2 regions of the Pseudomonas sp. HLG18 genome follow, and region 1 is predicted to be linked to the other one. Evidence: riboswitches for the same ligand, from Rfam matches in the RefSeq annotation. Region 1 holds a riboswitch; the other holds the start of a gene.
The links. Region 1 has a riboswitch for cobalamin ahead of cobO (cob(I)yrinic acid a,c-diamide adenosyltransferase). Riboswitches for the same ligand answer to the same signal wherever they lie in the genome.
Positions count from the first base shown of each region.

Region 2: another riboswitch for cobalamin. It lies ahead of cobW (cobalamin biosynthesis protein CobW); the one in region 1 lies ahead of cobO (cob(I)yrinic acid a,c-diamide adenosyltransferase).

Region 1 is NZ_CP195831.1:694,413-710,578, reverse strand. Features, by position in the region: gene ACSPX5_RS03375 (adenosylcobinamide-GDP ribazoletransferase) at 1-529, opposite strand, end outside; gene cobC (alpha-ribazole phosphatase family protein) at 531-1,106, opposite strand; gene cobT (nicotinate-nucleotide--dimethylbenzimidazole phosphoribosyltransferase) at 1,103-2,158, opposite strand; gene cobU (bifunctional adenosylcobinamide kinase/adenosylcobinamide-phosphate guanylyltransferase) at 2,155-2,676, opposite strand; gene ACSPX5_RS03355 (cobyric acid synthase) at 2,776-4,278, opposite strand; gene cobD (threonine-phosphate decarboxylase CobD) at 4,275-5,285, opposite strand; gene cbiB (adenosylcobinamide-phosphate synthase CbiB) at 5,278-6,186, opposite strand; gene bluB (5,6-dimethylbenzimidazole synthase) at 6,183-6,833, opposite strand; gene ACSPX5_RS03335 (cobyrinate a,c-diamide synthase) at 6,830-8,125, opposite strand; gene cobO (cob(I)yrinic acid a,c-diamide adenosyltransferase) at 8,122-8,733, opposite strand; cobalamin riboswitch at 8,815-9,040, opposite strand; gene ACSPX5_RS03325 (hypothetical protein) at 9,207-9,791, shown strand; gene ACSPX5_RS03320 (PQQ-dependent sugar dehydrogenase) at 9,858-11,171, shown strand; gene ACSPX5_RS03315 (C40 family peptidase) at 11,242-11,778, opposite strand; gene ACSPX5_RS03310 (C40 family peptidase) at 11,997-12,617, opposite strand; gene hda (DnaA regulatory inactivator Hda) at 12,832-13,536, opposite strand; gene ACSPX5_RS03300 (AI-2E family transporter) at 13,758-14,831, opposite strand; gene ACSPX5_RS03295 (DUF2066 domain-containing protein) at 14,868-15,923, opposite strand.
Region 2 is NZ_CP195831.1:2,305,237-2,321,402, forward strand. Features, by position in the region: gene ACSPX5_RS10540 (amino acid ABC transporter permease) at 1-203, opposite strand, end outside; gene ACSPX5_RS10545 (transporter substrate-binding domain-containing protein) at 255-1,103, opposite strand; gene ACSPX5_RS10550 (thioredoxin family protein) at 1,442-1,873, shown strand; gene ACSPX5_RS10555 (TerC family protein) at 1,882-3,438, opposite strand; gene ACSPX5_RS10560 (MerR family transcriptional regulator) at 3,740-4,144, opposite strand; gene ACSPX5_RS10565 (NADH:flavin oxidoreductase/NADH oxidase family protein) at 4,224-5,447, shown strand; gene ACSPX5_RS10570 (phospholipase D-like domain-containing protein) at 5,451-7,094, opposite strand; gene ACSPX5_RS10575 (vWA domain-containing protein) at 7,135-7,830, opposite strand; gene ACSPX5_RS10580 (ATP-binding protein) at 7,800-8,813, opposite strand; gene cobN (cobaltochelatase subunit CobN) at 8,822-12,703, opposite strand; gene cobW (cobalamin biosynthesis protein CobW) at 12,707-13,780, opposite strand; cobalamin riboswitch at 13,880-14,089, opposite strand; gene ACSPX5_RS10595 (transposase) at 14,282-14,575, shown strand; gene ACSPX5_RS10600 (IS3 family transposase) at 14,572-15,435, shown strand.

The DNA.
Region 1 (16,166 bases):
AACCCGTCTTGCGCGGCAGATGATCGGCCAGCGCCTGACCCAACCCGCCGGCCCGCACATAAGTCGTGGTGAGGAACAGTCCGAGCAGCGCCGCTCGCCCGATCAGCGGCACGATGATCAATGCCATACCCTGCTGCTGTTCGATCAAGGCCAGCAACGCGGCAAACTTGAGCAACAACACCAGCACCAGCGTCACCACGGCAATCGGCCCGCTGCGCGGGTCCTTCATGATTGTCAGCGTACGCTCGCGATCACCGAAGCCGCCGAGCCACGCATCGGCGCTGTCCGCCAGGCCATCAAGGTGCAAAGCGCCGCTGAGCAGCACCCACACCGTCAGCAACAGCGCCGCATGCAACAGCAGTGGCGCGCCAGTCAACGCAATGTTCAGTGCCCAGAGAATCACCCCGAACAGCAAGCCCACCAGCGGATAAAACAGCAACGAGCGCCCGAGCTGTTCAGGCGCCGGCATGCCCGGCAGACGAATCGGCAGGCTGCTGAGAAATTGCAGGGCGATCCACAGGGGCAGCATGTCAGCACACTTCCCTGAGCGAACCGTCGGCCTCGACGATCAGCGAAAACAGCGCGCCGTGACCCACTTCGACATTCAGCAACTGCTCACGAGGCAAACCACGGGCCCGGGCCAGCAACAGACGCATCACGCCGCCATGGCTGATCAGCAACACCCGCTCCCCCGCGTGCGCCGCATGCAGTCGCATGACCGCCGCCAGCACCCGCGCAGAAAACTCGCTGACAGGCTCCCCCTGCGGCGGGGTAAACCCATACGGATCCGCCCAGAACAGCCCAAGCGCTTCGGCATCGGTTTCCATCAGCGCCGCCGCGCTCTGCCCTTCCCAGGCACCGAAATGCAGCTCTTGCAGATTCTTGTCCAGAGATACCGGCAGATCCCGCTGCGCGCTCAGCTCTTCAGCAAACCGCGCACAACGCTGCAACGGCGAACTGACCAGCCGATCCCACGGCCCCTGCCCGCTCACCGTCTCGCGCATCTGCGCCCAGCCTTTTTCAGTCAGCGCGTCGTCGAGGCTGCCGCGCAGGCCGCCGCCGAGTTCGGTTTCACCGTGGCGCAGCAGGTCCAGACGCAAGGTCATGCCGGACGATCCGCCACCGCGGCCTCGGCGAAGGTCGCCATCTGGCCGTGCAGATCACAGGCCAGACGCAACAACGGCACCGCCAGCGCAGCGCCGCTGCCCTCGCCCAGACGCAGGCCCAGTTCAAGAAGCGGCTCGGCACTCAGAGTTTCCAGCACATGACGATGGCCCGGCTCGGCGCCGCGATGACCGAACAGCAGCCACTCACGGCAAGCCGGATTCAGACGCACCGCCACCAGCGCAGCGACCGTGCAGATGAAGCCGTCCACCAGCACCGCCACACCTTCCTGAGCACAGGCCAGATACGCGCCGACCAAAGCCGCAATCTCGAAGCCGCCGAGATTGAACAGGGTCTGCAGCACATCCCCACGCTGCGCCGCGTGCAGCGCCAGCGCCCGCTCGATCACCAGCGCCTTGTGGCTGACGCCTTCGGCATTCAACCCGGTGCCGGGACCGGTCAGGTGTGCCACCGGACAATCGAGCAGCGCACAGGCCAGCGCACTGGCGGCCGTGGTGTTGCCGATGCCCATTTCGCCACCGATGAACAATTGCGCGCCCGCCGCCTTCGCGCGCAGCACACTGTCGCGGCCGCCCTGCAAGGCCAACTCGCCCTGAGCCGAAGTCATCGCCGCACCCTTGGCGAAATTCGCCGTGCCCTGGCCGATATTCAAGTGGCGCACGCCCGGCAGGTTCAGCGACGGGGTCACGGTGCCCAGATCCACCACTTCCAGTTGCGCACCGAGCTGCCGCGCCAGCACGCTGATCGCCGCGCCGCCGCTGACGAAATTCAGCAGCATCTGACCGGTGACTTCCTGCGGAAACGCGGAAACACCCTCGGCGACAACACCATGGTCGCCGGCAAAAATCGCGATCCAGACCTGATCGAGTTTCGGCTTGATCTGCCCCTGCAATCCGGCCAGTTGCACTGCTACAGATTCCAGTCGCCCGAGGGAGCCTGCGGGTTTGGTCAATTGCTGTTGACGGGCTGCCGCGCTTTCAACGGCGTCCGTATCCACCGGCTTGCACGGGTTCAGCCACCAGGCTTGAGTCATAACGCAGGTCCTTTAAGAGTCAGGGGCAGGCCGGCGACGGTCAGGACGACTCGCTGACAACGCTCGGCCAGAGCTTGATGCAGCCAACCGGCTTCATCGACGTAGCGGCGAGTCAATTCGCCCAGCGGCACGACACCCATTCCGGTCTCGTTGCTGACAAAAATGATTTCACCCGGCAGCGACGCCAGGCATTCAAGCAGGGCTTCGCGCTCGGCGGCGAGGCGTTCGGCGTCTTCGAGCATCAGCAGATTGGTCAGCCACAGCGTCAGGCAATCCACCAGCAGGCAACGCTCGGCACTGGCGTTCTCGCGCAGCACCCGGGCGAGCTTTAGCGGCTCCTCGATCAACGCCCATTCGGCGGGACGACGGGCACGGTGATGGGCGACGCGTTCATTCATCTCGCCATCCAGCGGCTGACTGGTGGCGATGTACGTCACGGCCAGCGCGCTGTCAGTGGCGAGCTTTTCGGCCAGGCGACTTTTGCCGGAGCGGGCGCCGCCGAGGATCAACTGGAGCATGGAGGCATCCTGAAAAAAATTCGTTGAGACAACTGACCTCTTCGCGGGCAAGCCCGCTCCCACAATGGATGTCGGCCGGACATGGCACTTGAGTACACCTCAACACCCTGTGGGAGCGGGCTTGCCCGCGAAGAGGCCATCACATCCGGCCTGGATACCACAGAGTTCACACAACAGCCCGGTATCCAGATGCTTCTCCACCAGATCCGCCAAACGCTCGATATCGCGTTCGCGCAGGCCGTGGTAATCCACCTCCTGCACATCGTTCAGACCGGCCCAGCGCAACAGCGCCGCACTGGCCGCCGGCGATTCGAACAGGCCATGCAGGTAGGTACCGAAAATCTGCCCGTCGAGACTTTGCGCGCCATCACAGCGGCCGTCATCCAGATGGACAGCAGCGTTTTCCAGCGCAGCCCCTGTCGTCACACCCGCATGAATTTCATAACCGCTGACCTCGGCATCTTCCAGCGCCAGACGCCCGCGCACATTGCGCAATTGCTTCTCGGCTTCGAGCTGCGTTTCAAACGCCAACAGCCCCAGACCGGTGCTGGAGCCCGGTGCGCCTTCCAGGCCGAGCGGATCATGCACTTGCTCGCCGAGCATTTGCAGACCGCCGCAGATCCCCAGCAGCTTGCCGCCATAGCGCAGATGACGGCGGATGGCGGTTTCCCAGCCATTGGCGCGCAAATACGCCAGGTCACTGCGCACGCTTTTCGATCCCGGCAGGATGATCAGATCGGCCGGCGGAATCGTTTGCCCCGGGCCGATGAATTGCAGGTCAACCTGCGGATGCAGTCGCAGGGGATCGAAATCGGTGTGATTGCTGATGCGCGGCAGCACCGGCACCACCACTTTCAAGACTTGCTCGGCCTTGTCGATCTGGCGCTGGTCGATGCCGTCCTCGGCTTCCAGATGCAGGTCCATCACGTACGGCAGCACGCCCACCACCGGTTTGCCGGTGCGCTGTTCCAGCCAGTCGAGGCCCGGTTGCAGCAAGGCGATATCGCCACGGAAGCGGTTGATGATGAAGCCCTTCACCCGTGCCTGTTCGCTCGGCGACAGCAGTTCCAGCGTGCCCACCAGATGGGCAAACACGCCGCCCCGATTGATGTCCGCGATCAACAGCACCGGGCAATCCACCGCTTCGGCGAAGCCCATGTTGGCGATGTCACCGGCGCGCAGATTGATCTCCGCCGGCGAGCCCGCGCCCTCGACCATCACCAGCGGATACGCAGCGCTCAAGCGCTCGTGAGAGGCCAGTACGGCCTGCATGGCGATGGCTTTGTAGTCGTGATAGGCGACGGCGTTCATGCTGGTGACCGCACGTCCATGAATGATGACCTGGGCACCGGTGTCGCTGTTGGGCTTGAGCAGCACTGGATTCATGTCGGTGTGTGGCTCGAGAAACGCCGCCTGCGCCTGCACCGCTTGCGCCCGGCCGATCTCGCCGCCGTCGGCGGTCACTGCGCTGTTGAGCGCCATGTTCTGCGGTTTGAACGGCACTACGGCAACGCCCTGACGGGTTGCCCAGCGGCACAGCGCCGTCACCAGCGTGCTTTTGCCGGCGTCGGAGGTGGTGCCTTGCACCATTAACGTAGTCATGCGGGTTTCTTGTCCATAGAGCGGTCCATGGCAAACGCTTGCAGGGCCTGCTCAAGACGCGCTTCATCGGCGACATTGGCGGGCAGACCGAAACGCAGGCTGCTGTTGTGCGTGAAGAGACGCAGGAGGATGCCGCGACGGGCCATGAATTCGTGCAGTGCGTGAGCATGCTCGGTGATCAGCCACTGAAACAGCGCACAGCCGCCCTGAGGCTTGAAGCCATAGCGTTCGAGCAGTGCAGCCAGCCGTTCGCTGGCTTCGTCACTGCGGATCCGCTGGCGGGTATGACCTTCGGTGTCTTGCAGGCAGGCCTGCCCCAATACCCGGGTCGGCCCGCTGACAGCCCAGGGTCCGACCTGCTCGGCCAGCAATCTGAGCAGCTTGCGCTCCGCCAGCACGAACCCGAGTCGAACACCGGCCAGACCGAAAAACTTGCCGAACGAACGCAGGACGATCAACCCCACCTGATGCGCATGCGGGGCAAGGCTTAACTGCGGCGTGTTGTCCATGAACGCTTCATCAACCACCAGCCAGCCGCCGCGCTGGGCCAGCCGTGCGTGCCAGTCGAGCAGGCGCGCCGGAGTCAGGCTCAGGCCGGTGGGATTGTTCGGGTTGACCACCACCAGCACGTCGAGGCCGTCGAGGAAGAAATCGACTTCCTGCTCCAACACTTCGCGGACGATGTAACCGCTGCGCCGCCAGGCTTCGCCATGCTCGGCATAACACGGCGACAGCACGCCAACCTTGCCGGCCCGGCGCAATCGCGGCAACAACTGGATGGCCATCTGCGAACCGGCCACCGGCAAAACCTGCGCGGCGCCGTAGTAGTCGCACGCGGCCTGCTCCAGACCGTCATCGGATTCCGGCAAGCGCGCCCAGGCCCGCAGCGGAATTTCCGGAACCGGAAACGGCCACGGCGCCAGACCGGTGGACAAGTCGAGCCAGTCTTCTTCCGCGATGCCGTATTCAAGCGCCGCCCTGCGCAGCCGGCCACCGTGCTCAAGCATAGAATTCAGCCCCCACGCAGAGAATCAGCAGCCATAACCATACCCCGCGCTGAACCAATTGCCAGCCGCGATCGATGGAATCGGCATCCGCCGGCGCACCCTCGCCCAGTTGCGCACGCTCGTGCAGCTCGCCGTGATAGATCGCCGGCCCGCCCAGCTCCACGCCCAGGGCACCTGCGCCGGCGGCCATCACCGGGCCGGCGTTCGGGCTGTCCCATTTCGGGCCTTGGGTGCGCCAGCATTTCAGCGCGAGTCGGGTTTTGCCGAGCAGCGCGTAGGTCAACGCCACAAGCCGTGCGGGAATGTAGTTGAGGACATCGTCGATTTTTGCCGCGGCCCAACCGAAACGCTCGAAGCGTTCGTTGCGATAACCCCACATCGCGTCGAGGGTGTTGCTCAGACGATAGAGCACCACGCCCGGAACACCGGCCACGACAAACCAGAAGATTGCAGCGAACACCGCATCGCTGCCGTTTTCCAGCACCGACTCGGTGGCGGCACGGGCGACAGCCGTGCTGTCCAGCTCACTGGTCTGACGGCTGACCAGGTAACCCACGCGCTTGCGCGCCTCTTCCAGGTCATCGCTGCGCAAAGCCTTGGCCACCGGCTCGACGTGCTCACCGAGACTGCGCATGCCGAGGGCGCAATACAGCGCGATGATCTCGACAACCCAGCCCACATAAGGCGCCCAGGACAATGCCGTGGCAATTAACGTCAATGGCAGCACCGCGATCACCCAAGCGGTGACACCATGGCTGCGCCACCCACGCCCGCCGGTGTTGAAACGTTGCTCGATGCGCCCGGCAAAATTGCCGAACGCCACCAGTGGATGCCAGCGCTTCGGTTCACCCAGCAGCGCATCCAGCGCGACCGCGGCGACACTCAACAACGCCACACTCATTGACTCACTCCCCAGAAATTTTCATACAGCAGCTCATTGAGCGGACGCGCCTGCGCCCACCCTTCGAGTACCAGCATCGGCGCCGGATAGAATTCCTTGACCGGCCCCAGGCAAAGCACTGCCAGCGGCTTGGCCCCGGCTGGCAGTTTCAGCAGATCGGCCAGCGCCTGCGGTTCGAACAGCGACACCCAGCCCATGCCCAGGCCTTCGGCACGCGCCGCCAGCCACAGGTTCTGGATCGCGCAGGACAATGAGGCCATGTCCATTTCCGGCAGCGTGCGACGACCGAAAATGTGTCGTTCACGATCGTCCATCAAGGCTGCGACCAGCACTTCTGCGCAGTCATTGATGCCTTCGACCTTGAGCTTCATGAACTCGTCGCTGCGCTCGCCCAGGGCTTGAGCGGTGCGCACGCGTTCTTCTTCAACCAGGTTCTGGATCTGGCCACGCAAAGCGCGGTCGCTGATGCGGATAAAGCGCCACGGCTGCATCAGGCCGACGCTCGGCGCCTGATGCGCGGCCTCCAGCAAACGACGCAACAATTCAGGCTCGACCGTGCCGCCGCTGAAGTGGCGCATGTCGCGGCGTTCGGCGATGGCGCGGTAGACCGCTTCGCGCTCGGTTTCAGTGAATGCGTTGTCGGTCATGGCACCAACAGTGCGGCAATCGCCGACGGATTCGATGGAAAGTAAAAATGCACGTACGAGGCGGTCATCCGCCCTTGCCGATACACCGCTTCGGCACCGCGCCCGCCGTTGGGGCTGTGGCCACGGGCGATTGGCGTCAGCTCGGTGGTGGTCAGGGAGTGGTGATAGGTGTGGCCGCGCAACAGGCCTTCCGGCAGGTCGACCTCTTGCAAGGCCAGAGCGGCGAGGCGCTTTTGCATCACGGCATCGCCACTCAACAGGCCGACCAAGTCAGCGCGGGTGCCTTCGACATCGGTCAGCGAGCCGAGCAGGTACAGCATGCCGCCACATTCGGCGAGCAGCGGTTTGCCAGCGGCGTGATGCGCGCGGATCGCGTTGAGCATGTCGGCGTTCTGCGACAAGGCAACGTGGTGCAATTCCGGGTAGCCGCCGGGCAGGTACAAGCTGTCGGCGTCGGGCAATTGCGCATCGCGGATCGGCGAGAAGAAACTCAACTCGGCGCCCATCGCCCGCAACAGATCGAGACTGGCACCGTAGGTGAACGCGAAGGCTTCGTCGCGGGCAACGGCAATTCGCACGCCTTCGAGCAACTTTTCAGTCTCAACGATTTCTGGCGCGGCGAATTCCACGGCCGGCGGCAGCGCTACCTCGCAGGTGCCGGCCAGCGCTTCGGCGGCGGCGTCGAGACGCACGTCGAGGTCATTGAGTTCGCTGGCCTGCACCAGACCGAGATGACGGCTTGGCAGTTCGATCCCGGTTTCACGGGACAGCGCGCCGTACCAGCGCAGGCCTTCGGTAAGGCTGCCTTCGAGCAATTGCGCATGGCGCACGGTGCCAACGCGGTTGGCCAGTACCCCGGCGAACGGCAGGTCCGGCTGATAACGCGCCAGGCCCAGGGCCAGTGCGCCGAACGTTTGGGCCATCGCGGTACCATCGATCACGCCGAGCACCGGCACGCCGAAATGCCGCGCCAGATCGGCGCTCGACGGCGTACCGTCAAACAAACCCATCACGCCTTCGATCAGGATCAGATCCGCTTCATCGGCGGCTTCCCACAACAGACGTCGACTTTCCTGCTCGCCGACCATCCACATGTCCAATTGATAGACCGGCGCACCGCTGGCGCGCTCGAGGATCATCGGATCGAGAAAGTCCGGACCGCACTTGAACACGCGAACCTTGCGCCCCTGATTGCGATGCAAACGGGCCAGCGCGGCGGTGACGGTGGTCTTGCCCTGACCGGAGGCCGGCGCGGCGATCAGTACCGCCGGGCAGTGACGTGGTTGATTCAAAGTTCGACGCCTTTCTGCGCTTTGATGCCGGCCTGGAAGGCGTGCTTGATCATGCCCATTTCGGTGACGGTGTCGCCCATCTCGATCATTTCCGGCTTGGCGGCGCGACCGGTGACGATCACGTGCTGCATCGGCGGGCGGGCCTGCAGATCGCTGAGCACCTGATCCAGATCGAGGTAACCGTGCTTGAGGGCGATGTTCAGTTCATCGAGCACCACCAGACCGATCGACGGATCACGCAGCAGCTCGCGGGACACTTCCCATGCAGCTTCGGCGGCGGCGATGTCACGCTGGCGGTCCTGGGTTTCCCAGGTGAATCCCTCACCCATCACATGGAAGCGCACCTGCTCCGGGAAGCGGCGAAAGAACAGTTCCTCACCGGTGCTGTTGCGGCCCTTGATGAACTGCACCACGCCGCACTGCATGCCGTGACCCATGGCGCGGGCGAGCATGCCGAACGCCGAGCTGCTTTTGCCTTTGCCATTACCGGTCAGCACCAGCACCAGGCCGCATTCGTCTGGCGAATTGGCGATGCGCTCGTCGATCACGGCTTTTTTACGCTGCATGCGCGCCAGGTGACGCTCGTCGCGTTCGGGGGAATCAGTCATGGGGAAGCTCTCCGTTGAGGCTGGATAACGGCGGGCAGGCACAAGAACAGACGGCAACAAGCCTGGCATCGCCCACCGTGATGCCGCTGGATGGATCAGGCCGGTCTCCGGGCTCATGAGCGGCTGGTGCCTGGCTGCGCGCCTTCCCGCTTTGCAGCAGTGGCATCGAACGCAGCTTTTACTCATTTACCGTTGCGGGGGCAGCGCCGGGATCGTGAGGGTTCATCACTTGAAGACCCGCCTCACCGGCTTCCCTGTTTCACTCTGTCGACATGCGCCACAGAGCACCTGAAACAAGCCGCGAAGGTTAGAGGGTTGGGGGTGGAGCGTCAATTGAAGAGGGGCTTGTGCGGCGAATAACTGCCGCCGATCAATTAACTGACGCCAATCTTGTGCCACACTGCCAGCAGTGATATCAAAGAGCCATGCTTTTTGACTGCAGAGAGCACATCACAATAACAAGGGAGAGCACCATGCAAGGCATGATCATCAGCAATCCGCGGCTGGAATTCCTGCGCCCGGTGCTGGAACGCTGGTTTGACTGTATCGACCGCTACAACACCGTGCGTGGCGACAACGACACGCCCTACTGGCACGACGAAAAAGCCAACCTCGGCCTGCTGTCCGCCGCCGCATGGATGGCCGAACTGGTCACCCTGCGTGACACCGCCACGCGCAAACAGAATGAGGAAGGCGAACGCAATGCCCGTGCCGACCTGTTCCTGGCCGGCGCCGAAGATCGCGCTTACATTCAGGCGACCCAACGCTGGCCGCGCGTCAACAACCTGAATCTGACTCAGGCCCTGGCCGATATCACCAGCGATGCCAAGCGCATCAGCTACGCCAGCGATCTCAAACTCGGCTGCCTGTTCGTCGCCCCACAGAAAGCCCAGCACAGCGCCAGCCCGGAAGAACTGCAGGACATGGTCGACGACCTGCAAAAGGAACACACCTGCGCCGTCGCCTGGTACTTCCCCTACGCCTACCGCAAATTGCGCAGCGAGGCCGGCAACTACCATCCCGGCATTGCCGTGCTGTTCAAGGAGGCGCGCGGCTGAGCGGTTGAACCATCGGGCTCGCGCACTTCTCTATGATTAGGAATGCATTCATAGGGAAGATCAGTAATGCGCAAGCCCCAGCTCGTTTTCGTCATCGCACTCGCCGGAGGGCTCACCGCCTGTGGTGAATCCTCCAGCCTGCAAGTCTCGGACGGCACCGGCCCATCCCCCAAACTGCCCGAACCGAATAAAACCCTGATTCCGACGGTGAACATCGCCCCGGCGATCGGCTGGCCGGCCGGTGCGAAACCAACCGCAGCCGCCGGCACCCAAGTGGCCGCATTCGCCGAAAACCTCGATCACCCGCGCTGGCTCTACGTATTGCCCAACGGTGATGTACTGGTGGCGGAAACCAATGCCCCGCCGAAACCGGACGACAGCAAGGGCATACGCGGCTGGGTGATGAAGAAAGTCATGGGCCGTGCGGGCGCAGGGGTTCCCAGCCCGAACCGCATTACCCTGCTGCGCGATGCCGACCACGACGGCGTGGCGGAAACGCGCACGGTGTTTCTGCAGAACCTGAACTCGCCGTTCGGCATGACACTGGTCGGCAATGACCTGTACGTCGCTGATACCGACCGTTTGTTACGCTTCCACTACGAACCCGGGGCAACGGAAATCAAGAGCCAGCCAATCAAGGTCGTGGACCTGCCGGGCGGCCCGCTCAACCATCACTGGACCAAGAACGTCATTGCCAGCAAGGACGGCAGCAAGCTCTACGTCACCGTCGGCTCGAACAGCAACGTCGGCGAAAACGGCCTGGATCAGGAAGAGGGCCGCGCGGCGATCTGGGAAGTGGACCGCGCCACCGGCAATCACCGGATCTTCGCTTCAGGCATTCGCAACCCCAACGGCCTCGCCTGGGAACCGAAAAGCGGCGCGCTGTGGACAGCGGTAAACGAGCGGGACGAGATCGGCAGCGATCTGGTGCCGGACTACATCACCTCGGTAAAGGACGGTGGTTTCTATGGCTGGCCGTTCAGCTATTACGGCCAGCACGTCGATGTCCGCGTCGAGCCACAAAACCTGGACCTGGTGGCCAAGGCCATCGCCCCGGATTACGCCGTCGGTCCGCATACCGCCTCACTGGGCCTGACCTTTGCCGAGGGCAACACGCTGCCGGCCCAATTCAAGGAAGGCGCGTTCATCGGTCAGCACGGCTCGTGGAACCGAAAGCCCCACAGTGGCTACAAGGTGATCTTCGTACCGTTTAGCGCCGGCAAGCCGAATGGAACACCTGTAGACGTACTGACAGGCTTCCTCGACAAGGATGAAAACGCCCTGGGACGCCCTGTTGGCGTGGTGATTGATCAACAAGGCGACTTACTGGTGGCAGACGACGTCGGGAACAAGGTCTGGCGAGTGTCGGCAGCCAAATAGCCCGACCCTGAAACAAAAAAACCTGTGAGAGCCGATGTGCTCCCACAGGTTTTTTTATTGCTTCGAATGACTAAGGGTTATGCGCCAGATGCTCCGGCTGCAGAACGCGCTTGGCACTCAGATAGGCCTTCTGCCAATAGGCCTTCGACAGGCTGTCCAGCTTCACGGTACCGCCGGTGGCTGGCGCATGAACGAAGCGCCCCTCCCCGACGTAAATCCCCGCATGACTGACCTGGGAGCCGCCATTGGTGGCGAAGAAGATCAGGTCGCCGGTCTGCAGCCCTTCCTTGCCGACATTCGGCGCCTGCATGACGATCATCTCGCGGGTAGAGCGCGGCAGGCTGATGCCGGCAGCATCGCGGTAGACGAAGCCAATCAGGCCGCTGCAATCAAAACCGGAATCCGGCGTGTTGCCGCCCCAGCGATAAGGCGTCCCAACCAGCCCGAGCGCACGGAACAGTACGTCTTCGGCAGCGGGAGAAAAAGCCTGGGAGGATCCGAACACAACCGGCGCGCGAACCACGGGGGCTGGCGGCGGAGTGCGACTGGCGCAAGCGCTGAGCAGCGCTGCGAAGAACATCAGGGCAAGGCGGGCCGTCATCGTCATAAGCAGAACATCCTGATCTGGCTGCGGCTTTTACTGCCGATTCGACAGAAAACAAAACCGCCTGCGGGGGAACGCAGGCGGTTTGCCATCAATATAGATCAGGATTCTAGCGGCTACGCGGCAAACTTCAAGTAAGACTTTAACTTCACCTTGTAAAGTTTAAGTCTATTGCCCCTGAAGGACCGCTTGTCGCCACGAGCGTGGCGACATAGGCGTGATTACTTGCGAGCGGTAACCACGGTTGGAGCGTTCGCCAAAGCACGTTTGGCTTCGATGAAGGACTTGCTCCAGTAGCTGTCACCCAGACTGTCGATACGGACACCGCCACTACGACGACTGCTGGAGTGGATGAACTGATTGTCGCCCAGATAGATCCCGGCGTGGCTTACACGACCGCGACGACCATTGGTGGCGAAGAACAGCAGATCGCCCGGCTCGAGGTTGCCGCGCGAAACCAGCGGGGCATCCACGTTGATCATTTCGCGAGTGGAGCGTGGCAGGTTCATGCCGGCTTCTTCGCGGAAGAGGTAGCCGATGAAACCGCTGCAATCGAACCCGGCTTCAGAGGTGCCGCCGAAACGGTAACGGGTACCGATCAGGGACATGCCGCGTTCAAGAATGCTGTCGGCCAGAACCGGAAGCTGGTAAGGCTTCTTGCCGTTGAAGTCGGCCAGTTCCTTTTCGGTGTCCAGTTCTTCCTGATAAATAACGGAAGACTGGGCGGTGGCAGAATTTTTAGCCTGCTGTTGCTGCTCTTGATTGACAGGTGAATGAGCAGCGCAACCGAACAACAGGGTGACGAGTGCGAGAGGCACGAGGGGTGCGAAGCGCTTTAGCATGGGCACGACCGTGGCTGATAGTTGTAAAGAAGCCGAGACTATGCCCGCTATCAGCCTCATTTGCAAATTCAATCGATCTTTTTGTGACTTCTCGGTTTCTCGTTTACATCTAAGCGCTTAAGCCTATTTGAATCGAGACGCGGCCTGCGCAATGCACAGGAAAGCGGATTTTCTGGCGCCTGAAATATGCCGAAACCAGCTGAGAGCCCCGGTTTTACCAGCCCAGGGTTTCTTTCAGGAAGGGAATGGTCAGCTTGCGTTGAGCCTGCAAAGAGGCCTGATCGAGCTGCTCGAGCAGGTCAAACAGCGCGCTCATGCTGCGGGTACCGCGAGTCAAAATAAAATGCCCGACTTCGTCGGTCAGGTGCAGACCGCGACGGGATGCGCGTAATTGCAGGGCGCGCAATTTGTCTTCATCGGAGAGAGGACGCATCTGGAAAATCAGCGCCAGGGTCAGGCGCGATTTCAAGTCCGCCAGTTTCACCGGTAATTCACGTGGCGAGGTGGAGGCGGCAATCAGCAACCTGCGACCGCTGTCACGCAGACGATTGAACAGGTGAAACATCGCCTCTTCCCAATCGGGCTTGCCGGCAATCACCTGCAGGTCATCCAGGCAGACCAGTTCGTACTGTTCGAGGTTGTCGAGAATTTCTATGCCGCGATCCATCAACTCGGCCAGCGGCAGGTACACCGCCGGTTCGCCCATCTGTTCGAAACGCAGGCACGCGGCCTGCAACAGATGCGTACGCCCCACCCCGTGTTTGCCCCACAGATAGATCAGGCTTTCGGTCCAGCCGGCGTCGGCTTCGCATAGACGCTCGACATAGCCGAGTGCAGCGGCATTGGCGCCTGGGTAGTAGTTGATGAAGGTGGCGTCGTCACGCAGACGCACACCTAGGGGCAGCTGAATCGGTTTCATGCTGACTGAACAGTTCCCAAGGAACCGTTAGTGGCCTCTGTGTAAAGTGTGCGAAGTTTATACCCGTGAAGCGGAGCGCACAATGCGACAGACCCCAAGCAAAATCAAAGGTTTGCGTTAACACGCTGGTTTTATGACAGTTTCTTTGGCGCACAGGCGTCAGCATTGCTTTGCACGAGACGGGCCAACCCGGCAATCCACCGGGCGGGCCCTCCCTCACGTTACAGCTTCGGATCATCCACTCCGCTGTACATGTCAGAGTCCTTGTACAAGTCATGAACGTGACGCACCAGCACCATGATCACCGCCGCCACAGGCAACGCCAGCAACACACCGGTAAAACCGAACAGCTCGCCGCCAGCCAGAATGGCAAAGATCACCGCCACCGGATGCAGGCCGATTCGATCACCGACCAGCAATGGCGTCAGCACCATACCCTCCAGGGCCTGCCCCACCATGAATACCGCGACAATCCCGATCATCGGGTACAGGTCGCCGCCGAACTGGAACAGCCCGGCAATCAGCGCCGCGCCGATCCCGATCACAAACCCCATATAAGGCACAATGGCCGCCAGCCCGGCGATCAGGCCGATCAACAGGCCCAGTTCCAGACCGACAATCATCAGGCCCGCCGCATAGATCACGCCCAGCGCCAGCATCACCAGCAACTGCCCCCGCACGAAAGCGCCAAGCACCTCGTGACATTCGCCCGCCAGCGCCACCACGCGCTCTTCACGATCACGCGGCAACAGGCTGCGGATCTTGGCCATCATCACGTCCCAGTCGCGCAGCAGATAGAAACTGACCACCGGGATCAACACCAGATTCGCCAGCCAGCCGATCAGGGCCAGACTGGAGGCTGTGGCCTGACTCAGCACCACGCCGACGATGTCGGTGGTCTGGCCCATGTGCTCGGTGATCGCAGCCTTGACCTTGTCGAACTTCCAGAAGCCATCCGCCAGCCCCAGCTTCGACTGCGCCCAAGGCAGCGCCGTGTGCTGCAGCCAGTCGAGCATCTGCGGTGCCAGCTCGTAAAGACGCAGCAGTTGCTTGGCGAGCATCGGCACCAGCACCAGCAACAACGTAGTGACGATCAGAGTGAACACGGCAAATACCGCGATCACGCCCCAGGTGCGGGATAGTCCGAGGCGCTCCAGACGGTCCACCAGCGGGTCGAACAGATACGCGAGCAACAGCGCCACCAGAAACGGCGTGAGGATCGGATGCAGCAACCAGACAAACGCGCAAAGCAGGAGCACCCCACCGAGCCAGAACCAACGCCGCGTATCGGCCATGTAACACTCCATTGCTTCTATATATGAAAGAAAAACCTACCAGCGGAATCGCAACGACGGCGCCGCAGGAACCGGCGCCGGTGCAACGACAGGCGCACCGCCTGGCACCGCAGGCTGCGGAGCCACCGGAGCCGGCGCCTCGGCCGGCATTTCCTGTAACTTCGCCAGCGACAACTGCGCCCGCAACTGATCGGCACTGCCGTTGACCCGATAGACGATACGATCGGCATCGACACTCTGCAGCCGCACACCAAAGGGTTCGAGCATCCGCAGCAACGTTGCGTAATGCTCCAGATTCATGCCCTGCACTTCCAGAGTCTGCTGCCCCGAGGCACCCGGTTTGGCGACAAAGCGAGGCGCCAGGCGCTCGGCGACCGCCAGCATCACAGCATCGGCAACAGCGGCCTGATCAGCCCCCTGCACGCTTCCCGCCTCTTTTTGATCCCCCAGCCACAAATGCCACTTGGCCTGCCACTGACCGCCTTCTTCACGGGCATGCACGGCGAGCAGTGCATCGGCGCTGTAACGTTCCGAGGCGGCATTCAGCGGCGCGGGGTCGGAACCTTCGAGCGTCGGAGCGGTTGCAACCAATTGCTCACTCAGGTCCGCCAGCGGCAAACGCAATGGCAAACCTCTGTGTTGGGCGGCACGTCGCAACGGCGCGGCACTGGCCTGACCATCACCCACAAGACTCGCCCCCTCAGCGGAGTCGTTCAGCCACCAGCCCAGGATCGACGGCCGACTGGCGCCCCACAGCGACAACCCGGCACGGCGCAGCGCCTGCTCGGTGGTAGCCGGGTCGAAATCGACCTTCAATACTTCCGGCGGCCCGGCATCGAAACCGAACTGACTGATGATCTGCTGCGGATCCTTGCGAATCGGCGCCAGCCCGGGGTTCTGCGGCGCCTTCGGGTCACCGGTCAGACGCAACACCAGCGTATCCAGTGCAGCCTGGGTAGCGCGATCACGCTCCTCGGGCGACTGGCCATTAACCGGCTCGCGAACCTGATAAAGACCTTTGAGGTTTTCGGCCTGGCTCGCCAGACTGAAGAGAGACAAGCAGCCCACAAACAGCAATTTACACAAACGCATGGAGAATTCCCGTCGACAAGAGCGGCTGGAACAGGCCGCGTGAACCGGATAGAGCAAGCCTGTGACCACAAGCCGTTGCAAAACATTCACACGCTGGCGGTAAGTTTTTGCACAGTCCTAACGATAGACGGTTCCTTATACAGGCACCCGTGATGTCACCCACAGCTTCAATTGCAAAATTTTTCGGCCGATATGGCCCTGCCCGTCGGCGCGAGGATGGCCGCTGCCCCTCAAGCCTGATAA
Region 2 (16,166 bases), 1.6 Mb from region 1:
GGCGTGTTACGGATCACCGTCACATACACCGATGCCAGCACCCGCAAGGCGCGATGCTTGGACAGCAAGGCAAACGCCATCAGCAGGCCGATCACGCAGCCGATGGCGATCGACACCAGCGCCAGTTCCAGGCCCAGACCGAGCCCCGCCAGCAAGGTGTCGAAATCGCGCCACACGGCGGCAAAGTTCAACTGATAGTTCATGGTCGGCAGTACCTTGAGCGGGGCGCATCAGGGCGCCCCGCTCTCACGGGATCATTTGAATTCGACAGGAAAACCGATGGCGGGCGATGGCAGATCCACGCCGAACCATTGCTTGAACGACGCGGCGTAGGTCGGGAATTCAACGCCGGTCATGGCTTCATGCAGGGTGGTGTTGACGAAGTTCAGCCAGTCCTGATCGCCGCGTTTGACGGCGCACGCGTAGGTCTGCGGGCTCCAGGCGTAGGTCGGGCTGCGGTAGCGGCCAGGGTTCTGCACCATCAGGTATTTGACCGATGACTGGTCAGTGGCGGCAGCATCGGCGCGGCCGGAATTCACTGCCTGATACATCAGATCGACGCTGTCGTACTGATCGACCTTGGCCTTGGGCAGTGCCTGATGCACCAGCTCTTCGGCGTACACGTTCTGCAGCACCGCGACGGTCACGCTGTCGCCGGCGGCCTGCAGGTCTTCGATTTCCTTGTACTTGCTGTTGTTCGGCAACAGCAGACCGACGCCCTCGCGATAGTAAGGCAGGGTGAACGCCACTTGCTGCGCACGGCTGGCGGTGACGGTGATGAACTGGCAGCTCATGTCGACCTTGTCGGTCAGCAGGTTGGGAATCCGCGCATCGGACGACTGCACCACGAACTCGACCTTGCTCGGGTCATTGAACAGACCTTTGGCCACCATCCGGGCGATGTCGATATCAAAGCCCTGCAACTTGCCGTCCGCGCCCTGGAAGTGCCACGGCGCATTGGTGCTACCGGTGCCCACAATCAGTTTTCCACGGGCCAGGACGCTGTCGAGCTTGCTGTCGGCCGCCTGGGCCATACCCATGACAGCGGACGAAGCCGCGAGAACAAAAACACACGCTTTGAACAAGGAAGGTCGGCGATGCATGGCAAGCACTCCAGGAAGTTGTTTATTCCGCTATACCGGAACTTGGTTTGTTACTACGGAATAGACAGCAGAAAGTGTGCCACAGGATTCAAGGGGAATCTGCAAAGGATTGAATTGTGTTTTGAATCAAAGGGATGGAAAAAACCTGCGAAACGCTGCAACGAACATTGATTAATCACTTCGCTACTTTGCGCCACACATGGCGGGTATCCGGGCCACATCCTGGTGCGCGATGCACGATTGGGCGCGGGCTGCACCTGTCAACTCTGACAGTTGCAGCAACGGTCGCGACTCCCCTAACGTCGTACTGTCCAGCACATCGAATAAAGGAGGTTCCGATGACGACACCGACTCGATATTCAGCATTGCCTCCGACGTACCGGAAGGTCTTGAAAGCCCGGCGCCTCGTCGTCCTGTATTTCTTCAACGAGCACTGCGGTGCCTGCGTGTCTTCCGGCCCGGTTTTTCTCGAGATCGCCAAGCCCTTTCGGCCCTGGATGGATATCTTCATGCTCGATACCGCAGAGTCGTGTCGACATCCGGATGTCACGGGCACCCCGACGGTGTTGTTCTACAAGGAGGGTGTTCTGGTCAAAAAACTGAAAGGCATCGGTTCGGAAGAATCCCTCCTTCAAGATTTCACCCAATTCCTCGGCAAAACCCGACACTTCGCTGTACCGCGCAAATCGGCCCATGACCTGAACTGGCTGCGTCACACCCTCCGCACCCTCTGCACCGTCCACCGCGCAAAACGGTGGAACCTTTCCTGAAAGTGCCGTCAGGCCTCACGCACCAGCAACACCCGCGTCACGCGACGCTCTTCGACCGCCATCACGGTCATGCCCCAGCCTTCATGCTCCAGTCGATCACCTTTCATCGGCAGGCGATCCAGCAGGCTCATCACCAGCCCGGCCAAGGTCTGGTAATCCTCGGTCGGCTCGGCGCAAAAACCGGTGTGTTCGCGGATGCGGGTCAGGTTCAACGCACCGTTGACGATGAACCCGCCCTGCTCCTCGACCACATCGGGGCCGGCGATTTCACTGGCGTCCGGCAGTTCACCGGCAATCGATTCGAGAATGTCGGTCATGGTCAATACGCCGACGAAGTCACCGAATTCGTTGACCACAAACGCGATGTGGGTCGACGCCGCACGCATTTGCTCCAACGCATTGAGGATCGAATAGCTGTCCAGCAGATTGACGGTCTTGCGCACCAGGTGTTCAAGGTTCGGCTCGTTGCCGGCCAGATACTCCTTGAGCAGCTCCTTTTTGTGAACGAAGCCCAACGGCTCATCCACCGCACCGTTGCGAATCAACGGCAGACGAGAGTAGGACGAATGCATCAGTCGCGTACGAATCGCCGCTGCGTCGTCCGCCAGATCAATGTGATCGACATCCGCACGGACGGTCATCAGTGTGCGGATTGACCGCTCGGCCAGTTGCAGCACGCCGCTGATCATCACCCGTTCGCGACGGTCGAACAGCTCCGCGCTTGGCGCCTGACCATCGTCCAGCAAGTCGGAAATCTCCTCGCCCACCTCTTCCACCGCCAGTTTACGGCCACCCAACAGACGCATCACCGCGTGCGCCGTACGCTCACGCATCGGGCGCAAGCCTTGCATCGAGCGCTTGCGGCGAGCACGGGCGATCTGGTTGAACACCTCGATCAGGATCGAGAAACCAATCGCGGCGTACAGATAACCTTTCGGGATGTGGAAACCCAGGCCTTCGGCAGTCAGGGCGAAACCGATCATCATCAGGAAGCCCAGGCACAGCATGATCACTGTCGGGTGTGCGTTGACGAAGCGGGTCAGCGGCTTGCTGGCAACGATCATCAGGCCGATGGAAATGATCACCGCAATCATCATCACTGCCAGTTCATCAACCATGCCCACGGCAGTAATCACCGCATCGAGGGAGAACACCGCATCGAGCACGACAATCTGCGCCACGATCGGCCAGAACAGCGCATAAGCGGTGTTGGTCGAACGCTCGCCGACGTGGCCCTCAAGCCGTTCGTGCAGTTCCATGGTCGCCTTGAACAACAGGAACACGCCACCGAATAGCATGATCAGGTCACGGCCGGAGAAGCTCTTGCCGAACACTTCGAACAACGGTGCCGTGAGGGTGACCAGCCAGGAAATACTCGCCAGCAGGCCAAGACGCATGATCAGTGCCAGGCTCAAGCCGATGATTCGCGCACGATCGCGCTGATGCGGCGGCAGCTTGTCCGCCAGGATCGCGATGAACACCAGGTTGTCGATACCCAGCACCAGTTCCAGCACGATCAGTGTCAACAAGCCCAGCCACGCCGTGGGATCCGCTAACCATTCCATATTCTGTCTCTATCTCTCTTCAGTGATTTCAGGCTGCCGGGCACGGCAAAGTGCGGCGCAAAAGCTCGAAGGCTGCGCCATCAACGATAGTCGGGAGTCGGAAGACTGGATGCTGCGAGTGCGTCAAGACCGCGCCATGGCGCGAAGGGAACGTTGTTCTTTGAGTAGAACTGGGAGGCTCCGAGAGGGTATTCATGCAAATCCTGAATGAAAAAAGGCCTTGAAGCGTACAGGCTCAGATGACTTTTCCTACAGCTGGAAATCATTTCAAAATCTGTACGCCGCAGACATCACCGGACTTTTACGGGTAAAGCGTCGACAACACCCGGTCGGCATTGGCACCGCAACTCATGCCTTCGGGCTTGGATTGAATGTTCTCGATCACCTCCAGCAGCCGCGCCTTGCTCTGCGCCAGATGCTGCTGCATGACTTCGATCTGCTCGACCTTGCGCGTCAGGCCTTCCACCAATTCTTCGTGCTTGAATTCGCCGGTTCCGGCGGCTGGCAGCAACTGCTTGAGTTCTTCCAGGGAAAATCCGGCCTGCTGGGCACTGCGGATAATGTTCAGGGTTTGCAGCACTTGCGGCGGGTAACGCCGGTAGCCATTGCCCAGCCGCTCCACTTTCGGAATCAGGCCCTGGGCCTCGTAGAAGCGAATGCTCGAAGCGCTCAGCCCGCTCCGTTGCGCCAATTCACCGATTTTCATTTCAGCCTCGATTTGCCTGCTTGACATTAAAGTTGACTTTAAGCTTAGCCTTTCTCCATCACTGATGAGGAGTCAAGCAATGTCGCCCTTCCAGATTTTGAAACTGCCCAACGGTCAGACCGTCGGCAACCGTATCGCCAAAGCCGCCATGGAAGAAAACCTCGCCGATCGTGACCAGGCTCCCTCCCGCGAACTGTTTCGCCTGTATCAAGCCTGGGCCGACGGCGGCGCCGGCTTGCTGCTGACCGGTAATGTCATGATCGACCGCCGCGCCATGACCGGCCCTGGTGGCGTGGTGCTCGAAGACGAGCGGCATCTGGACCGTTTCCGTCAATGGGCCGAAATCGCCCGCAGTGGAGGCGCACAAGTCTGGGTTCAGCTCAACCATCCCGGCCGCCAGACCTTCGCCAATATGGGCCAGCAAGCGCTGGCGCCATCGGCAGTGGCGCTGGAAATGGGTTCGTTCTCAAAACTGTTCGCCGAGCCCAAACCGATGACCGAGGACGACATCGAAGAGGTCATTCAACGTTTCGCCAGGAGTGCCGTGCTTGCCGAGAAATCCGGTTTCAGCGGTATCCAGATCCACGCTGCCCACGGTTATTTGCTCAGTCAGTTTCTCTCGCCGCTGACCAACCGCCGCACCGACCGCTGGGGCGGTTCGCTGGAAAACCGTGCGCGCCTGCTGCTGTCGGTGATCGAGGCTGTGCGTCAGGCCGTTTCACCACAGTTTTGCGTGGCGGTGAAGCTCAACTCCGCGGATTTCCAGCGCGGCGGCTTCGACACGGACGACGCGCGTCAGGTGATCGAATGGCTCAACGAACAGCCAATCGACCTGCTCGAGCTGTCCGGTGGCAGCTACGAAGCGCCGGCGATGCAAGGCGAAGCCCGCGACGGACGCACCCTGGCCCGTGAGGCGTTCTTTCTGGAAATGGCCAGTGAACTGGCCAGAGTGGCCCGCATGCCAGTGATGGTCACCGGCGGTATCCGGCGCCTGCCCATCGTCGAACAAGTGCTCGACAGCGGTATCGCCATGGCCGGCATCGCCACTGCGCTGGCCATCGAACCGAGTCTGGTCAAACACTGGCGCGAAGGCCGCCACAGCGAACCACAACTGCCGCCGATCCGCTGGAAACGCAAACCGCTGGCCGCACTGGCGAACATGGCCGTGGTACGTTTCCAGATGGCCCGCCTGAGCCGGGGTCGCCAGCCGCATCCCGAAGTGTCGGCACTCTGGGCGCTGATTCGCGACCGGTTGTATCTCAGTCGCCGCACCCGGCAGTACCGTCAGGCAATGGATGTATAAACCCTAGCGTCCGGCAAACCGCAGGCGAGACAGCTGACGCAAATCCCCTTCGACGTAATAGTCGTTGGTCCAGCTGTCATTCGCCGCCAGCGGCTGCACCTGCTTCAACGCCAGTTTTTTAGCGAAATAGCGGAAGCGGTAATGCTCGTAGAAGCGCAGCAGCTCAAGGCCGTAACGGTCCGCCAGTTCGGTGTCGCCGCGAATGATCAGGTAGTTCTCGTCATTACCGTTGCTGGCAGAGGTGCTGAGGTTGTGGCTGCCGCTGATGATGGTCGGGCTGTCGCTGGTGAAGTCGGTGACGATCGCCTTGGTGTGCACCAGCAGGTTGCCCTTCTGGCCTTTCATGTTCTCTTTCAGCCAGCCTTCCAGCCCGGTGTTGAGCAGCGCGGTGGCGGCGAACTCAGCGGTTCGGTCAGCGTGAAACCCGGTGATGCGGCTGACCGTGTTTTGCAGGCCGTAACGCAGGATGTCGTCGTGAGGCTGACCGAGCAATGCGTTGAGAATCGCGTCGGGCAAGGCGAATGCCGTGACGAACAGCACGTCCTTCCTGGCCGCGTTAATGATGTCGACGAACTCGCGCAGATCGGCACCACCACTGCGCGGCGAGAACCCGGCAAACAGCGGTTGCGCCGGGTTCATCGGGTTGTGCTGGGTGATCCAGTCCCGGGTGGCACCGACATCCGCCGGCGTCGCCCAGACCTGCTCGAACGTCTGCAGATAACTGGCCGCGACGACGGTGTCGTCCAGCACATGCACCACGTTGGCCTGACGATAAACACCGTTGGCGGTGAAGTTGGTGCTGCCGCACAGCACGGCCCGGGGCTGCCGCTCACCGCCAGCGATGCGACTGAGGACGATGAACTTGTCATGGAAAATGTCGTGGGTGACCCGGCCCCGCTTGTTGGCTTCCGGCAGCTTGGCAAGGCTGGCCTCGTTCATCGTGGTGTCTTCGTCATCGGGCCGGGCGTGATACAGCACCCGCACCTGTACGCCGCGATCGAAGGCGGCGTTCACCGTGTCGATGATGGCTTGCAGTTGATACTCGTAAATCGCGATGTCCAGTGCCCATTGCCCGTCGACAGCTCGCTCGATAAAGCCCTGCAAACGTCCGAGCAGGCCGTTTTCCAGCCATTGCCGCGCAGCGTCGGGCCAGGCTTCGATCGGCATGTTCTTGTTGGCGCTGATCTGTGCATCGAGATCGGGAAACTTGCGCTGGAACGCCTGACTGGCAGCCACGGCGCGGTTGAAGATCACGCTCTGGTTGGTCGGGTGTCCGTCATCCGAGGTAATGCTCAGTTCCAGCGACTCCCCAAGCACCGGCGCATCGGCCGTGCCATAGGCCAGATGTACGCGGTAATGCATGGTTGTGCCCGGATTGACCGCGTAATCGGCCCAGCGAAATTTCTGCAGCGGCGCGATGTCACTGGGCGTGGCGTGAAACTGCGCGAAAGTGTGTTCCTTGCCGGGAAAGGTCAGGCTGTTGAACAGAAACTGCCACGGCCTGTCGCCCTGCTGCTTCTCGATGGCAAACCCCAGCAGGCCTTTGCGGCGGGGTTCGGCAAGATCCATTGCCAGCAGCACGCCGTTGGTGCCGGCGTAAGCCTTTACGCGAAAATCGTCCTGAGGATTGGCAACCAGTACGCGCATGATTCACTCCTTGTGATGTGGGCTGGATGCAGCATAGACCTCAGACAGACAGCAGGTCGTCGATATGCCGGTAATCCGCTTCCAGTGCAGTCGCCAACTGCTTCGCCCTGCCCAGCCTGATCGGCCCGCGTTCGATATCGATCAACAGGCCCGGACAGGCCAGCACCGGCAACCCCGACCATTCTTTCAAGCGCCCATCGGTCAATACCAGTAGACGCTGTTGTTCGGCCGGGAACCGCTTGCGGCGTACCGTCAGCCAGTGCTCGGCCTCGTTCAGCGCCGCCAGCAATGGCGTGCCGCCTCCCGCTCCCAAGTCATCGAGCCACACACGCAGTCCGCTGGAAGCTTTCAAACCCTGCACCTGCCATTTCGGCGCCGCGCCACTGGCAGTCAGCAAGGCGAGTCGCGCCCGTTGCCGGTAAGCATCATCGAACAATTGCGCGAGCACGCCTTTGGCATCGCTCAATGCTTGATGACGTCGGGTCGAGGCCGAGGCATCGACGATCACCAACCACAATTCATGGGGGCTGCGGGTGCGCAGTTGAAACAACAGATCCGCGCGCACTTTCGGGCGGCCATTGAGCAATGTTCCCGGCCAGTTCACCGAACCGCTGCGAGCGGCATGACGTTTGCCCTGTCGGCCGTTATCGAGGCGCCCGGCGCGAGGTCTGGCATTCGCCCCCGCGTCGGATCGGGGGCGAATGCCTAAGGCTTTTTTTGTAGGTGTGGCGGCCAGGTCGGCACTTCGCGGCGCGCACCGGTGGTGAGGGCCGGCGCCGGCATTTCACCCCATTGCCCCTGCCCTTCACTCGGCTCGAGCTGAGTGCCGGATGGCGATTGAGCCGGTGGTTGTGCACTGGACGAAGACTGTTCCCGGCGACGATGACGCAAGGCAAATTCAGCGACGGCATCGATGTCCTGCTCGCCGATGGCTTCGGCCCCACGCCAGGCCGCATGCGCCCGGGCGGCACGCAGCCAGACCAGATCGGCACGCAAACCGTCAACGCCTGCCGCAAAGCAGCGCTCGGTAATCTGTGCCAGCGCTTGATCGTCAAGAGGAATGTTTGCCAACGCATTGCGGGCGTTTTCACAACGCTCGCGCAGGGCGTGTTGCTCGGTTTCCCACTGCCCGCAGAAAGCCCGCGGGTCGCTGTCGAAATCCAGCCGACGGCGAATGATCTGCCCGCGCTCGACCGGCGCCGTGTGACCGCTCAGGGCGACGTTCAGACCAAAGCGATCGAGTAATTGCGGGCGCAGTTCGCCTTCTTCCGGGTTCATCGTGCCGATCAGCACGAACTTCGCCGAATGCCGATGGGAAATACCGTCGCGCTCGATCAGGTTGGTGCCGCTGGCGGCTACATCGAGCAACAAGTCCACCAGATGATCCGGCAGCAGGTTCACTTCATCGACATACAACACACCGCCGTCAGCCTTGGCCAGTACGCCCGGGGAAAACTGCGCGCGACCGTCGCTCAACGCCGCGTCCAGATCCAGCGTGCCAACCAGCCGCTCTTCCGTCGCCCCCAACGGCAAGGTGACGAACTGACCGCTGGCCAGCAAATCCGCAAGGCCCCGGGCCAGAGTCGACTTGGCCATGCCGCGGGGGCCTTCGATCAGCACGCCACCGATTTTCGGGTCGATGGCCGTCAGGTACAACGCCAGCTTCAGATCCTCGGCGCCGACCACGGCGGAGAGCGGGAAATGCGGGGTGTCGGTCATGTTCAGTCTCAGCTCTCTTCTTCTATATCCAGCAGCAGGTTTTCCAGCGCTTCCTTGTAAGCACCGGGTTCCTGCCACATCCCGCGCTGCTGCGCTTCGAGCATGCGCTCGGTCATGTCGCGCAGCGCGTGGGGATTATGCTCGCGCACGAACTCGCGGGTCGCCGGGTCCAGCAGATAGGCATCGGCCAGCAACGCGTACTGGTGATCGTCGATCAATTGCGTGGTGGCGTCGAAGGCAAACAGGTTGTCGACCGTCGCCGCCAATTCGAACGCGCCTTTATAGCCGTGACGCTTGACCCCGTCGATCCATTTCGGATTCGCCGCTCGGGAGCGAATCACACGGTTCAGTTCTTCTTTCAGCGTACGGATCTTCGGCAGATCCGGCTGACTGTGGTCGCCGTGATAACTGGCCGCCGCTTCGCCGCGCAGGCTTTCCACGGCAGCGAGCATGCCGCCCTGGAACTGGTAATAGTCGTTGGAGTCGAGCAGGTCATGCTCGCGGTTATCCTGGTTTTGCAGCACGGCCTGCACCTGGCTGAGGCGCTGGACAAATTGCTCGCGAGCGGCGGTGCCTTCATCGGAACCGCCGTAAGCGTAGGCGCCCCAGTTCAGGTAGACCTCGGCCAGATCCTCGCGAGTTTGCCAGAGGCGACCATCGATAGCGCCCTGCACACCTGCGCCATAAGCGCCGGGTTTGGCACCGAAGATCCGCCAGCCTGCCTGACGCCGGGCAGCCTCCTCATCCAGCCCCGACTGGCGCAACGCCTCGCGTTCGGCGCGGACTTTGGCGGCCAGCGGATTAAGGTCGTCCGGCTCGTCCAGTTCCGCCACGGCTTGTACGGCAGCGTCGAACAAACGAATCAGGTTGGCGAACGCATCGCGGAAAAATCCGGAGACCCGTAACGTGACATCAACCCGAGGCCGGTCGAGCAGGCTCAGCGGCAAAATCTCGAAATCATCGACCCGCTGACTGCCCGTGGCCCACACCGGGCGCACGCCCATCAGCGCCATGGCCTGTGCGATGTCGTCACCGCCGGTGCGCATGGTCGCGGTGCCCCAGACCGACAAACCGAGCTGACGCAGGTGGTCGCCGTGATCCTGCAGGTGTCGCTCCAGAATCAGCGTGGCCGACTGGAAACCGATTCGCCAGGCCGTGGTGGTCGGCAGATTGCGCACGTCCACCGAGTAGAAATTGCGCCCGGTCGGCAACACGTCGAGGCGGCCGCGACTTGGCGCGCCGCTGGGGCCGGCCGGGACGAATCGGCCGCTCAACGCGTCGAGCAAGCCGTGCATTTCGGCCGGGCCGCAGGCATCGAGGCGTGGGGCAATCACTTCGCGCAGGTTGTCGAGGATTGCACCGACTTCAACCCAGCACGGTCCCTGTGGGAGCGGGCTTGTCCCCGGGCGGCGATCCGACGAAAGCGGTATGTCAGTGAAAGGGATATTGACTGACACGACGCCTTCGCGGGCAAGCCCGCTCCCACAGGGATTGTGCAAGGCTTGATTTTGGTTGAGTGTCTGCTCAATCAATTGCGCCGCGAACAGCTCCAGACGCTCGCGGGTATCCCCCGCCGTGCGCCAGAACTCGTCGCTGACCGACAGCAACTCCATTGGACGCGGGCCGGCCCAGGGATCAGCCAGTGCGCAATCCAGCGGATCGAACCCCAACTGAAACGCTTTGGCCAACGCCCGCAACAGACTCGACTGCGCCCCTTTGCCATCGCCACGCGGGATGCGCAGCAACGCGAGCAAGGTATCAATACGCAAACGCCCGGTCGGCGACTCACCGAAGATGTGCAGACCATCGCGGATCTGCGACTCCTTCAAGTCACACAGATAGGTGTCCAGGCGCGGCAGCCAGATCGCCGCGTCGGCATCGCTGTCGAGGGCGGCATCCAGTTGCAGTTCGCGATCGATCTGCGTGTCACGCACCAGTTGCAGAATGTCGCGCTGCAATTCCCGGGCGCGGCGCGGATCGAGCAATTGTGCTTCGTAATACTCGTCCGCCAACAGTTCCAGATTGCGCAACGGGCCGTAGGTTTCGGCACGGGTCAGCGGCGGCATCAGGTGATCGATGATCACCGCCTGAGTGCGACGCTTGGCCTGGGCGCCCTCGCCCGGGTCGTTGACGATGAACGGATAGATATTCGGCAGCGGCCCGAGCAGCGCGTCCGGCCAGCAATTCTCCGACAGACCCACGCCCTTGCCCGGCAGCCATTCGAGGTTGCCGTGCTTGCCGACGTGGATCACGCCGTGAGCGCCGTAGGTCTGGCGCAGCCAGAAATAGAACGCGAGGTACGCGTGCGGCGGCACCAGATCAGGGTCGTGATACACCGCGCTCGGGTCGACCTGATAACCCCGCGCCGGTTGAATGCCGACGAAAGCCAGGCCAAAACGCAGACCGGCAATCATCATCCGCCCGTCACGGCACATCGGATCGTGTCGCGGCGAGCCCCAACGCTCCAGCACCGCTGTTCGATTGACTTCGGGCAGTGCGTTGAACATCGCCAGGTAATCATTCATCGCCAGGCTTTGCTGGCACGGGCGCTGATCGAGGGTATCGAGGTCGTTGCTGACGCCGCCGAGCAGTTGCCGGATCAGTTCGGTGCCGCTGTCCGGCAGGTCGGCCGGCAGCGGATAACCTTCGGCCTGCAACGCCCGCAGGATATTCAGCGCGGCGGCTGGCGTGTCGAGGCCGACGCCATTGCCGATGCGTCCGTCCCGGGTCGGGTAGTTGGCGAGGATCAGGGCGATGCGCTTTTCAGCGTTCGGCACCCGCGCCAGATCGACCCAGCGCCGCGCCAGTTCAGCCACGAAATCCATGCGCTCGGGCTGGGCCCGATAACACACCACGTCGGACTGACTGCGCTCGCTGCGCCAGGCCAGATCCTTGAAGCTGATCGGCCGGCTGATGATCCGACCGTCGAGCTCAGGCAACGCGATGTGCATCGCCAGATCCCGCGGACCGAGGCCCTGCTCGCTGTCGCGCCAGCCGGGCTCGTTGTCCTGGGCGCAGATCGCCTGAATCACCGGTATGTTGCGACGGAACGGGCGCAGATGCGGCGCTTCCGGGCTGGACTGGGCGAAACCGGTGGTATTCAAAATCACCGAGGCTTCGACCTCATCCAGCCAGTCCTCGACCACCGACAGGCAGCCGGGCTCTTTCAAACTGGCCACGGCGATCGGCAGCGGATTGAGACCGGCCGCCTGAAGCCGTTGGCAGAACACGTCGATAAACGCCGTGTTCGCCGCTTGCAAATGCGAGCGATAAAACAACACCGCCGCCACCGGTTGACCAGGCCGCCAATCGGCTTGCCAGTCACTCAGTGCAGCGGTGTTTTTGTTCGGGTGATAAATCGCCGTGCGCGGCAGCGTTTGCGGCTCGCCCCACACGTAATCCCGCGCCAGCCAGCGATTGGCCAGACAGCGAAAGAAATCCAGCGCATTGCCCATGCCGCCCTGACGCAGGAACTGCCAGAGCCGGTCACGATCCTCGGCGCCTACGGTGCTCAAGTCACTGAGCTCCGGGTCGGGACGGTCATCGCCCGGCACCAGAATCACCTGCACGCCACGCTCGGACAACTCGACCAGTCGCTCGACGCCATAGCGCCAATAAGCAATGCCGCCATGCAGCGAGATCAGAATGACCTTGGCGTGGCGCAGCACCTCATCGACATAGAGGTCGACCGATGCATGATTCTGCACCTGCATCGGGTTGGCCAGCCGCACGCTCGGGTAATCCTCGGGCAGTTGCTGCGCCGCTTCGGCGAGCAGCGCCAGGCTGGAATCGCCGCTGCACAGGATCACCAACTCGGCGGGGGTTTGTCCCAGGTCGGCAATGTTGTCATCCGACACGAAACCGCCGGGCTGGGTCCTGAGCAGGTGCATGGCTTAAACGCTGAGCGCGGCGCGCAGTTGCGCTTCGAGTTGAGCGGCATCCAATTCCTGACCGATCAACACCAGACGCGTCACGCGCGCCTCATCGGCGCCCCACTGACGGTCGAAGTGCTTGTCGAAACGCGTGCCCACGCCTTGGATCAGCAGACGCATCGGCTTGTTCGGAATCGCCGCGAAGCCTTTGACCCGCAGGATGCCGTGCTGGACCACCAGTTGCGTCAGCGCATCGAGCAGCAGGCTTTCGTCGGCTTGCGGCAGTTCGATGGAGATCGAGTCGAAGGCGTCGTGATCGTGGTCATCGTGATCGTCATCGCCTTCACCGTGGTGGTGATCGTGATGGCTGTGGCGGCTGTCGATGTGTTCTTCGGAACCGGCACCGAGGCCGATCAGCACGTCCAGCGGCAGGCGACCGTTGCTGGCTTCGATGATTTTCACCGCTGGCGGCAGTTCTTCGGCGACTTCCAGACGCACACGAGCGAGGTCTTCAGGACTGGTCTGATCGGCCTTGTTGAGGATCACCAGGTCGGCGCTGGCCAGTTGGTCGGCGAACAGTTCGTGCAGTGGCGATTCGTGGTCCAGGTTCGGATCGAGTTTGCGCTGGGCGTCGACCTGATCCGGAAACGCGGCGAAGGTGCCGGCGGCCACGGCCGGGCTGTCGACCACGGTGATCACCGCGTCAACGGTGCAGGCGCTGCGGATTTCCGGCCACTGGAAGGCTTGCACCAGCGGTTTTGGCAGGGCCAGGCCCGAGGTTTCGATGAGGATGTGGTCAAGGTCGCCGCGACGGGCCACCAGTTCACGCATCACCGGGAAGAACTCTTCCTGAACCGTGCAGCACAGGCAGCCGTTGGCCAGTTCGTAGACGCGGCCGGTGGCTTCCTCTTCGGTGCAGCCGATGGTGCATTGCTTGAGGATTTCACCGTCGATGCCCAGCTCGCCAAACTCGTTGACAATCACCGCGATGCGGCGGCCCTGGGCGTTGTCGAGCATGTGCCGCAGCAAGGTGGTTTTGCCCGAGCCGAGGAAGCCGGTGACGATGGTGACGGGGAGTTTGGCCAGTGTTTTCATCGGATGCCCTTTGGCAAGGTGGCGGGCATACGGGACGAGACCGGCAACGCGGGTGCGTGCCTGGAGAGTTCGCCACCGGATCACCCCGCCCGGTTGAAAGTGAGAATCTGTGACGAGGCAGGTCTCCTGGCTGACGGTGTTCGGGCCTTGGCCCGGGGTTCGCTGCGCCTTCCCGCTGGCTCTGGATTGAGTTGGCAGTGGCGTGGCAGCGAACAGCACCGTTCACAGTTGCGGGGGCAGCCGCGGCTTGGACCGCGTTCCCTTCTTAGCTTCGGCGTGGGCCGAAGAACCTCGAAAGCGCAAGGCTACGCATGGGTTCGTGATGGGTCAATGGTTGGTGCTTTTTGGTTTTGTGGGCATATCCGTTGCTGCGGTAACGGCCTCTTATGGTTTCGCTCTTACAGCGACTCACTTTTCCAAACGCCGAAAAGTAAGCATGGACCTGTCCCGTGACAACGGACGCCAAGAAGCGATACTTAAATCGCTATCTTGGAGGTTGCCATGTACCCAAGCACTCGCCGTAACTACACCGATGAGTTCAAGGCTCAAGCTATCGCACTCGCGGAAAGCGTTGGTAGAACCGAAGCCGCACGTCAGCTCGAGATGTCCGTGAAAACGCTCGATAACTGGGTTGATGCTGCGCGCAAGGGATTACCGTTGAGTTCTCCAGAACGCAAAGCCATCACCAAAGAAGACAGCGAGCTTGCGCGTTTGCGAGCGGAGGTGGCCGAACTCAAGATGGAGCGCGAAATCCTAAAAAAGGCGGCGGTATTCTTTGCCAGAGAGTCCAGGTGAGATACGCCTTCGTCGCTGCTGAACGGGCTCACTTCCCGGTGCGCATGCTGTGTCGGGTGATGGATGTTTCGATTTCAGGTTTTTACGACTACCAGCATCGCGAGGAGCGTCCAGATCGGGATGCGCAGATTCGCGTTGATTTGCGTAAGGTTTATATGGCCAGCCGAAATACATATGGCCGACCACGGCTGGTCGAGGCCTTACGGCGAAAAGCGCATACAGTGGGCCACAAGCGAGTGAGCCGGCTGATGCACGAAGAACGCATACGCGGTAGATCCAAAGGCGGTTTCAAGCCCCGTACCACCGACAGTCACCACTACTTGCCTGTTGCGAGAAATTTGCTCGCTCGTCAGTTTTCCATCGATAACCCCACACCGACTTGGGTCAGTGATATCACCTATATCTCAACCAAAGAAGGTTGGTTGTATCTCGCAGTGGTTTTGAGCATCCAGACGCGCCAAATATTGGGCTATAGCCTGTCGGATCGGATGCCCGACGATTTGGTCGAGAATGCCTTCCTGAATGCCTGGAGCGCCTGTTCCGGCTCTAGTGGTGTGGTTTTTCATTCCGACCAAGGGCGTCAGTATGCGAGTAGCAAATTCCGACTGGCCTTGGCCAAGAAAGACTTCACGCAAAGCATGAGTCGAAAGGGAAATTGTTGGGATAACGCAGTGGCTGAGAGCTTTTTCGCTACTCTGAAAAGGGAGGAGGCGTATGGCGTCTATCCCAGCAAGAGGCTGGCTCAACTATCAATCGCTAACTACATCCATGGGTTTTATAACAGCAGCCGACTGCACTCTGCCTTGGGGTACCGTTCTCCGAACGAATACGCCAGGGTCTTAAGGCAGGCGGCTAAATAGCCAGCTTCTTGGCGTCCGTTGTGATGGGGCAGGTCCACCAAAAGGCTTTTGCCCCGGCGTACGGCACTTCGCCTAGGCTCAGTGTCCCCTCGCTACGGTGTCCATCAGGGGGCATCGCCTACGGTTTGCTTCGCTGCACCTCCTCTCGATGTATGCGGCTTCGCCGCACGGCGCTGCGCGCCTACCCCCTGATGGACACCTCCGCTCGGCCTGCCGAAGGGGCTAAAGATCAAAAGCAGATCAAGAGCCAGATCAAGAGCCAGATCAAGAGCCAGATCAAGAGCCCCTCACCCTAGCCCTCCCGAAACGTCGGACCGCCCGTAGGGAGAGGGAACCGACCGAGTTGATTGGGAGAGTTGTGCCGACTTGCAATACCGAGTCGAACTCAAGTTTTGAAAAGCCCACAAATCGGCTCCCTCTCCTTGGGGAGAAGGCTGGGGTGAGGGGTAAACCCACAACAAAACCAAAGCCAAACACGCCCTGCTCCCCCCACTCAAACCATGAGCGTTAGCTCGAGCACCGTTTTTGATCGCAGGGCCCGTCGGCAGGCTGAGTGGAGGGATTGATCCGGGGGTGGGAGCGCAGCGACCGTGCGGCGCAGCCGCATGCATCGAGAGGAGGTGCAGCGAAGCAAACCGTAGGCGATGCCCCCGGATCAATCCCGGAGCGAAGGAACCCGAGCCACAGCGAGGGCCGTACGTCAGGGCTCAAGACCTTTGGTTACTTTGGGC